Prosthecobacter debontii: one gene and its partner. The protein of the gene in region 2 interacts with the protein of the main gene of each other region in a pairwise test. Links are inferred from orthologs where the notes say so. Each region holds a gene or a part of one and is shown on either strand. Other genes may lie near its edges.

Region 1 (4,245 bases), on a different replicon or contig from region 2:
CGATGCAGGGAGGGATCACTGCGGAAAGTCAGGCGAGCACTGTATTTGCGCTCCAGATCCACCAGCAGTTCACCATCCTCACTCTTCAGGCGCTGCATCACCTCTGGGTGGACGACCACGAGCAGGCTCTTCTGCTCATCCTTGCCGCGTCCCAGGATAGCGCTGAGACGACGCTGCAGTTCCACACTCATGGTCATGGTGGTCTTCACCTGGCCATGGCCTTTGCAATACGGGCAGGGCTCATACAGAGCGCTGCTGAGGCTCTCATGCAGACGCTGACGCGTCATCTCCATGAGACCAAACTGACTGATCGGCAGCACCTGAGTTTTAGCCTTGTCGCGCTTCAGATGCTCCAGCATGGCTTTATAAACAGCCTGCTGGTCCTTACGATGCTTCATATCGATGAAGTCCACCACGATGAGGCCGCCCATGTTCCGCAAGCGGAGCTGACGGGCCACTTCCTGAGCTGCCTCCAGGTTGGTATCCAAAAGCAGTTTTTCCTGATCCTTCGCGCCTTTGTTACGGCCCGTGTTCACGTCGATGGACACTAGGGCTTCCGTCTGGTCGATGACGATGTAACCGCCGCAAGGCAACCAAACTTGCCGATAGAAGGCGTTGTCGATCTGCTTCTGAATGCCGTAGTGCTCAAACAGTGCGGTCTGACCTTGATACAGGTTGATGCGGCTCTTCGCGCGACGGGAAATCAGCGCGGCCATCTTCTGCATGCGCTCGACGGTGCCCGGATCATCGCAGGCCACTTCATCAATCTCCTCCGTGAGGAAATCACGCACGGTGCGCTCGATCAACTCCGGCTCTTGGAAGCAACAAACGGGTGCCTTCTGACCATCGCGCTTGGCAACGATTTCATTCCACTGCTCGATGAGCAAGCTGAGATCTCGAATGATGTGACGAGCACGTTTGCCCGAGGCTTCGGTGCGCATGATAAGGCCCATCCCCTCAGGCAGATTGACCTTCTCAATGATCTTACGGAGGCGAGCACGTTCTTTGGGGTCTTCCACCTTGCGGGAAATACCGAACTGATCGTTCTGCGGCATGAGCACCAGCAGACGTCCGGCGAGGGAAATATTGGTCGTCACGCGTGGGCCTTTATTGCCGATCGGCCCTTTCGTGACCTGCACCATGATCTCCGACCCCACAGGGTAAAGTTCGGGGATGTCTTTGGCGTCGATCCGCTTACGCTTCTTCTGCTGGCCGCCACGAGTGACCTCCTCCATGCCTTGATTGGAAAGGGCCTCTGGAATGGCATCCCAGAAGTGTAGAAACGCATTTTTATCCAAGCCGATGTCGATGAACATGGCTTTCAGACCTTGCTCAATGTTTTTGACGCGGCCTTTAAAGATCGACCCCACGATGGTGCTCGTGCCGACACGCTCAATGGTGTATTCCTCCAGCACGCCATTATCCAGAAGCGCCACGCGGTTTTCCAGCTTCTCGCAATTGATGACGAGACGGGTGCCGCTCTTAAGGTCCTTCTTTCCAGTGATGAATTCTTTGATTCGCTTCACGATTCCAAGAGGCATAAAAAATAGTCAGGGTTGGTTAAAAAGATAAACGGGCTACTGCCGAAAGAGCCGACGGAAAAAACCGCCCCCGTTGGAGGGAGGAGACGTCGAGTCGGAGTTGCCTCCACGGTTAAACAGCGGAGCTCTGCGGACAGGCTCTGCTTTTGGCACCGCACGGTTGGAGTTCACACCTTCCGAGCCCTCACGATCCGCATTCTTGCGGATGTTCGGTGTGTTTTGTGGGCTCGGTGCTTCGTCAGTAGATTCATGCTGGGGCTCGCTGGTCCCCGTATCGCCATCCTCATCCGCAGCTGCCACGACAGGCAGGGCCAGATCCGAGTAGGTGACGGCTTCGATCGGATTGAAATTACCCTCCACCTCACCCAGAGGCTCTGGGGTGACTTGATAGCCGTTGTCCAGCGCCAGGGCTTGCTCCAGGACACGGTGAGCCACCGGTGCGGCACAGCCACCGCCGGACTTTCCTCCCTGCACGAGGATGCAGATGGCGAACTTGGGATTGACGTAGGGCGCGAAGGTAATGAACAAGGTATGGTTATCTACCACACGCACCCCCTTTTCGTTACGCCGCCAGTTTTGAGCGGTGCCGGTTTTTCCAGCGACCTCTACCCCAGGGATGCGGGCTCCCTTGGCGGTGCCGCCGGCGTCATTGACCACCTTCCACATGCCTTTGCGCACCAGCTCCAGGGACTTCGGATCGAAAAATTGGCTCAGGTCGGTGCGCAGGGTGGGTTTGTTTTCCATCACCAGCTCATCGTGATCCATCACCCGGTTCAACAGGTGGGGAATGTAGGACCTGCCCGAAGCCACAGCCGCCGAGACTGAGGCCATCTGTAAGGGCGAGGCCAGGACGCTGCCCTGCCCGATGGAGGTGTTAGCCGTATGACCATTACTCCAGCGATCCCGGGGGCTGGTCATGCGTAGCCAAGCCGGATTGGGCAAAATACCACCTTCATCTTCTTCCAACTCGATGCCCGTGCGTTCACCGAGCCCGAGCATCTTACCCACCTTGGTGATGTTATCGATCCCCGCCGCATTGCCATACTGGTAGAAGTAGCAATTGCAGGAGCGCATGAGAGCGTCACTCAAGCCCAGGGAGCCGTGAGAGCCACCGCTCTGACGTTGAATCCAGCACTGCATGGCCTTGCTGCCGTAGGTGACGCTGCCTGCGCAGTTGAAATTACGATTCTGAATACCGGCCAAGCACCCGGCCAAAGCGATAGGCACCTTGTAAGTGGAGCCCGGCACGAAGGTGCGGGTGGCACGGTTCATCAGCGGCACCGTCTTGTTAGACAGCAGCATGTCATAGTCTGCCTGAGAGATGCTCGGGATGAAGCGATTCGGGTCATAACTCGGCACTGAGGCCATGGCCAGCACCTCTCCGGTCTGAGGCTGAATCACCACGACCGAGCCACGTCCCACTTTACCATCCCGCAAAGCTTTCTCGGCAATGTATTGGATGCGGGCATCCAGGGTGAGATACACGTCATTGCCTTTGCGCGGGGCTTCGTAGCTGACCTCTCCCACCAAGCGACCACGCTCATTCACCTGCATGGTGCGCACCCCGGGCTTGCCCCGCAGATGCTTATCGAAACTTTTCTCTACCCCCGCGCCACCGTAGTCATCTGGCATGTAGTAGTCCCAGCCTTTACGCTCCTCCACCGACACACGTTGATCATCTGGAAGGCGGACATACCCCATGATGTGACACGCCATGGCTCCATAAGGATACACACGGCTGCCGCGCTCCGCCACCGTCACTCCGGGTAAGCCGAGATTGTGCTCCGCAAAGCGGCTGAACTCGGCAAAGTTCAAACTGTCGCGATAGACCCACGGAATCACACCGCCAAAGCTGCGATAGTGCACACGCAGTGCGTCCGCATTGTAAGGCACTGCCAGCCCCATCTCATCCAAGCGGGAGATGATCAGCTCCTGAAACATGCGCACGATGTCCGGCTCCTCTTTTTTACGAGGCAGACCACGATCCATGTATTCGAAAGGCACCACTGGGATATCGACCTTCTTCTGACGGCATTGCCGTGCGTATTCCTCGAAGACTTCCCGCAAATTCACCTGCACCTCAAAGGAGGCTTTGTTGGTGGCCAGCACGATCCCATTGCGATCCTTAATCTCACCGCGAACACCCGGGATACGAGCGAGCTGGCGCTTAGCCTCCGGCACTTTGTTCACGAACTCTAACTGCCGCACAATCTGCAGCGACCAGAGCCGATACACGAGCAACCCAAACCCGCACAGCATGGCGAGGGTCATCAGGTAGAGACGAAAGCGATATTTAACGACCATCGAATGAATACCTCAGTCCTTCATATTTGATTTCGTAACGCGACAGCCCGGCTAGCATGTAGAGGAGAAGGAAAATCAACGGAGATGCCAGCATGGCCAGGAGGGTATCTGTGACCATCTTGGTCCAGACTCCCGTTGGAAAATAAAGGCTGCCACGCAAAAAAGTCATGATCATGTATTCGCTGAACAGCCAAGCGAAGGTGGTGAACCCCACCAACAGGACCGGCAGTTCCAGCCGTCCACGACGGAAAAGAGGCCGCACCCCCTGGAGGAAAGTGCCCAGCAACCCGAAAAGCAAAATGGACAGCCCGAAACCAAACCCGCCGGCCACCATGTCCAGCTCAGGCATGATCCCATTTCCCAGAAATGAATTCGTCACATGCTTCGCCGGCTCAAACAC
Region 2 (5,340 bases):
GTCGAATCGCGAAAGGCTGTGTATGTGCGCCCATGGACGTCAGTATCTTTGGTCTAGGTTATGTGGGAGCCGTCACCGCCGGGTGTCTGGCTGAGCAGGGGCATCGCATCATCGGAGCCGATGTGCAGCAGGCGAAGGTGGACGCGTTCAATTCCGGCATCTCTCCCATCATTGAGCCTGAGCTGGACGATCTCCTCCAGACCGCGAAACGTGAAGGCCGTCTCTCGGCCACCACAGACGCTGCTGCCGCCGTGGCCAAGACCGACGCCAGCATCATCTGCGTCGGCACCCCTTCCCTGGCCTCGGGTCGGCTGAATCTGGACTTCGTCCGCAAGGTCAGCGAGCAGATCTCCCAAGCCCTCCGCGAGAGTGGCAAGAAGCACATCATTCTCTTCCGCAGCACCATGCTGCCAGGCAGCACCCGCAGCATGGTCCGAGATTTCTTTGAGGATCTGCGCACCTCCGGTCAGGTGCGCATTTACTATTGCCCCGAGTTCCTGCGTGAAGGCACCGCCGTCAAAGACTTCAGAGAGCCCTCACTGGCTGTCGTTGGCACCCATGACGGTAAGGAGCCCGAAAGTGAGGAGGCCAAACAACTCCTCGGCGGCAGCCCCTCCGTGCTCGCCTGGGAAGGTGCAGAGATGATCAAATACTCCTGCAACTACTTCCACGCGCTGAAGGTTGGGTTTGCCAATGAGATCGGCCGCCTCTGCAAATTCCTTGGAGAGGATGGGGCACGCGTGATGGATGTGGTCTGCTCGGACACAAAGCTCAATATTTCCCGCTATTACATGAAACCGGGCAATCCCTTCGGAGGTTCCTGCTTACCTAAGGACGTCAGCGCGCTGCTTTCCTTTGCGCGGCAAGAGGGGATCAGCCTACCGCTTCTGGATAATACGCTGGATACCAACCACGCTCACCTGGATCTGCTGATCAAACTGATCACCAGCAAGAACACTCGCAAGATCGGCCTCCTCGGTCTCGCCTTCAAAGCTGACACCGATGATCTGCGCGGCAGCCCGATGGTGGCCGTGGCGGAAACGCTGTTAGGCCGTGGCTATCAGCTCAGCATCTATGATCCGAGTCTCAACCTCTCCCGCCTGATTGGTGCCAATGAAGCCGAGATCCAACGTCGCATGCCTCACCTCGCCTCCCTGCTGAAGGCCGACGCACAGGAAGTTGTCGAGAGCAGCGACCTCATCGTCGCTTCCCAGAAATGCGTCAAAGTGGACGATCTCGCGGTCTGGGTGAAGCCCGAGCAGAGCGTCATTGATGTCAATGGCTGGCGTGAATTGCAAACGCTGCCCTGGAGCTACGAAGGGCTCTGCTGGTGAGATCCAATGTGATGAGGTAAGCGCTAGCGGGTTCCCTTTTACCGGAACCAACCCCGAATGCGATCAAACAGACCACTGGCACGCACGCGGGGGCGCTCATAACCGGGAGGGGGTCCCGCGATAACCCCCTGATGCGCTCCGCAGTAATTCTGGGGGATGACGTCATAGGGCAACTTATCTTCATACGCAGTGCCACTGGCGTGACAGGCGGGGGTGGCGAGTTGGCTGCTCAGGTGGCAGAGCTGCACTGCGGCCATGGGCGGCTCTTCACGTGGGGCAGCGGGGATGTAACCGAGAGCGACGGCTTTCTTCACCACATCCGCCCAGATGGGAATGGCCAAACGACTGCCGTAACCCTGCTCGATGATGGTTTGAGGCTTATCCAATCCCACCCACACGGCACAGGTGACCCGGTCTGTATAACCGGCAAACCATGCGTCCTTATAGTCATTCGTGGTGCCGGTCTTACCTCCAGCAGGTTCTTTGAACTTATGCTCGCTACGCACCGTCGCGCCCGTGCCACGATTCATCACCTCACCCAAAATGCGGCGCATGACCGAGGCGACACCGGGGCTCACCACCTCGGCTTCCAGGATGCTGGTGCTGTAGAGAATATTGCCCGCCTTATCCGTCACTTTGTCGATGAGGAAAGGCCGACGCCGGATGCCATCGTTGGGGAAAATGCTGAAGGCACTGGTGAGATCTCGCGGAGTGCCGCCGAGATTTCCGATGAACACCTGGGGTGTCCGCTCCGCACTCCCGCCGATGCCTGCGTCTGCCAGCACATGCAGCACCCGATCCAATCCCGCATAGTTACCGACACGGATGGTCATGGTGTTACGGCTCTGCACCAAGCCGGTGGTCAAAGTCTGCTGACCGGTGAACTTGCCATCGCTGTTTTGCGGCGACCAACCTGAACCCGCACCTTCGATCTCTCCGGGCTGGATAGGCGCATCATCGATGTAGGTTCCGGGTAGGAACCCACTGGCGACCGCAGTGGCATAGACGAACGGCTTGACCGTAGAACCGATCTGGCGCTGGCCTTGCAGGGCGCGGTTGTATTTGCTCTGGCGATAGTCACGCCCTCCCACGATGGCCAGGATACCTCCCGTTTCGTTGTCGAGAACGGTCAGGGCACCTTGCAAATAGGGCGTCGAGGCCACCTCTTGAGTACCATTCCAGGTCGCATCAAAAACCGCTTTCTTGGGATGTTGATACCCCGGCAGTTTTTCCACCTGAGCCAAACGAGTCTCCACAGATTCTTCCGCCAGGGTTTGTAGTTCCTGACTGAGGGTCGTGTAAACGATCAGCCCCCCGTCCTCAATGTCGTGGTCTTCTAGAATCTTATCCAGATCACGCCGCACGGCATCCAGAGCATAGCCACCTTGGCTCTGAAATGCGGGCTGAGCATGCAGGGCGATATCGGCATATCGAGCCGCCAGTTCTTCCTCCGGCGAGATCATCTTTGTTTGGATCATCCGTTGCAACACATCGTCCCGTTCTTTGAGCGCTCCATCGAAGTTGCGGAAAGGCGAAAACCGCACCGGACTGCGGATGATGCCCGCGATCATGGCGGCTTCACTCAGGCTAAGCTGACTGGCGTGCTTGCCGAAATACACCTGACTGGCCCGCTGAATGCCATAGAGGTTGGTGCCGAAGAAAATGCGGTTCACATAGTGCTCGAGGATCTGCTCCTTCGAGCAATAGCCTTCGATCCGGCGAGCTAACATCATCTCCACCAACTTCCGGTGAAAGCTCCGGTCATTGAGGTCGGGATAACTGTTGCGGGCGAGCTGCATGGTGATTGTGCTGGCGCCCTGCACCACCCGGCCATCCTTGAGATTGCGCAGCATCGCACGTGCGACACCGATGTAATCAATCCCGCCATGCTTGTAAAAACGGGAATCCTCACGCGCCAAAAGCGCCTTCACAAAATAGGGCGACACCTGACTGAGGGGCACGACGATGCGGTTCTCGCCATGCATGCGGCCCAGCAGCACGCCTTGCGCATCCAGCACCACGGTGCGCTCAGGCATCTCACCGAGTTTCGCCAGATCATACTGACCGGCGAGATGAGAGTAATAACCCAGCGTCACCGCCAAGGCTAAAATGACAAGCAGCGCCCCGCCCGCCAGCGTTAGGAGCAAAAGACGCCCCCAGGACCGCAATCGAGAGAGGTGAGAAGGCGGATGGTGCGGGGCGGAGGGCTGTCGCTTCATGGATCGGCTTGGACGAGTGCAAGCTACGGAGTATTCCAGTATTTCGAGTGATAGGCCAATTCTACGTCTGTGTTTGAATAGCTTTCGAAGAGTTGGCTTGAATCTCGCTGCGGAAATTAGGAGAATTTTCTCCGTCCTGCACGTTAGATTTCAGTGATTATGAGAAACGCATTCCTGTCGAGCCTTTTGGGGGTGATGATTCACCTGCCCTTTCAGGCACTACAGGCGGAGGCTCCGGCTGGCATCCAGCCCTTTCTGGAACTCCAGGAAAAGGTGCAATCCCTCCTCCCCAAGGTGCGTCCGGCTGTGGTGGCCATTTTTACTGGCGACGGCACCGCCAGTGGTGTGATCATGAGCGAGGACGGCCTTATCCTCACAGCGGCCCATGTCGCGGAGCGGCCGGGGCGGGAACTGCGCGTCATCCTGGAAGATGGGACTGTCGTGCGGGCCACAACTCTGGGATTAGACAAAACCACCGATGCGGCCCTGATGCAGATCAATGATACAGAAAAGAAGTGGCCGTTTGTCAAAGTCTCCCGGGATGTTCTGAAAGCCCAGCCTGGAGAGTGGTGCTTTGCCCTTGGACATCCCGGCGGGTTCGATGAAAAACGCGGGGTGGTCCTCCGCGTCGGCCGCATCATCAAACAAACCGCCAATTCCCTGCAAACGGATTGCGTGCTCATGGGTGGAGACTCCGGGGGCCCGTTGTTCGATCTCAATGGAGATGTCATCGGCATTCACAGCCTGATCTGGGAAGGGCGAAATGAAAACATGCATGTCTCCATGGCCCCCTTCTTACGCTCATGGGATGAGATGAAGGGCAGCTTGGTGATTCGCACCTGGGGCATCGGCAGCGGCGGCTACTTAGGCGTCGGCACAGAGGCCAATGCTCAGGGCAGCATCGAAGTGGTTGATGTGATCGCAGGCTCCCCCTCTGAAAAAGCAGGGATTCTGAATGGCGATGTCATTCTCGCGCTGAATGGGGAGACCATCACCGGCTTACCCCAATTCACCCACGCGGTGCGGATGCGTGCTGCGGGTGAAGAGATCCATTTGAAACTGCGCTCCAAAGGTGTGGAACGCGATGTGTCCGTAACTCTAGGCTCACGCCCGAAAGACGAAGGATGACTCTGATGAAAACTTACCTACCTGTTCTTTCCTCAGTTCTACTGGTCGCCACCGCCATCAGCCTGCCCTGTCAGGCAGAGCTCAAAGCCCCCCTACTGCCCGAGGAGACCACCAACGGCAAGTCCACCCTGGCTCCGCTTGATCCGCTCCAGGATCAGCTCGCGCAAAACACCGCTGTGCTTTTCAATAAGAAAGGCCTGCCCGCCGCCACTCTCACCTGGGTCGGAGCAGACGGCTACTTTATCACCAAAGCCAGCGAGGTGCCGCGCATGGAAGAATGTCAGGTGCACTACGCAGCCCGCCCTCACTCCGCCGTGCGGGAAATCCGGCGCGATGTCAAAAGTGATCTTGTGCTCGGCCAAGCCGTAACGATGAGGGACGTCCCCGCCATCCAATTCCAGCCCAGCAATGGCTTGACCTTCGGCCAGTGGATCGCGTCACCTGCCGGAGGCAAACATGTAAAACTAGGCGTCGTCAGTGCTAACCGTCGCGCCATCAAGGGCTTCGGTGCAGCCATCGGCGTGCGGATGGATGACCAAATGAAGGGGAAAGCCAAGGGGGTGCGCATCATCGGTGTCGCTGAAGACAGCCCGGCTGCCGCAGCCGGGCTGCGTGCCAACGACATCATGCTGGAGCTGGCCGGGGAGTCCGTGCAGGAA

The links. The genes of interacting proteins can lie anywhere in the genome.
Region 1: the proteins of B5D61_RS08730 (region 2) and mrdA interact in binary tests that used the Escherichia coli proteins (3 or more experiments, as listed by UniProt). The link is inferred for Prosthecobacter debontii from one-to-one orthologs.

What each region holds. Positions count from the first base shown.
Region 1 is NZ_FUYE01000014.1:80,787-85,031, forward strand. Bases 1,212-4,245 are described here. They hold mrdA (penicillin-binding protein 2), read right to left. Parts: upstream 3,846-4,245; coding sequence 1,578-3,845; downstream 1,212-1,577. Other genes in these bases: B5D61_RS18365 (Rne/Rng family ribonuclease), read right to left, coding at 1,212-1,541; B5D61_RS26420 (hypothetical protein), read right to left, coding at 3,835-4,245. In the rest of the region: more of B5D61_RS18365, read right to left, coding at 1-1,211. UniProt on the Escherichia coli protein: Catalyzes cross-linking of the peptidoglycan cell wall. Responsible for the determination of the rod shape of the cell. Is probably required for lateral peptidoglycan synthesis and maintenance of the correct diameter during lateral and centripetal growth.
Region 2 is NZ_FUYE01000005.1:4,274-9,613, reverse strand. What follows is about bases 964-3,880. They hold B5D61_RS08730 (transglycosylase domain-containing protein), read right to left. Parts: upstream 3,554-3,880; coding sequence 1,373-3,553; downstream 964-1,372. Other genes in these bases: B5D61_RS08725 (S1C family serine protease), read left to right, coding at 3,713-3,880; B5D61_RS08735 (nucleotide sugar dehydrogenase), read left to right, coding at 964-1,334. Outside these bases: more of B5D61_RS08735, read left to right, coding at 33-963; more of B5D61_RS08725, read left to right, coding at 3,881-4,681; B5D61_RS08720 (PDZ domain-containing protein), read left to right, coding at 4,687-5,340. UniProt on the Escherichia coli protein: Cell wall formation. Synthesis of cross-linked peptidoglycan from the lipid intermediates.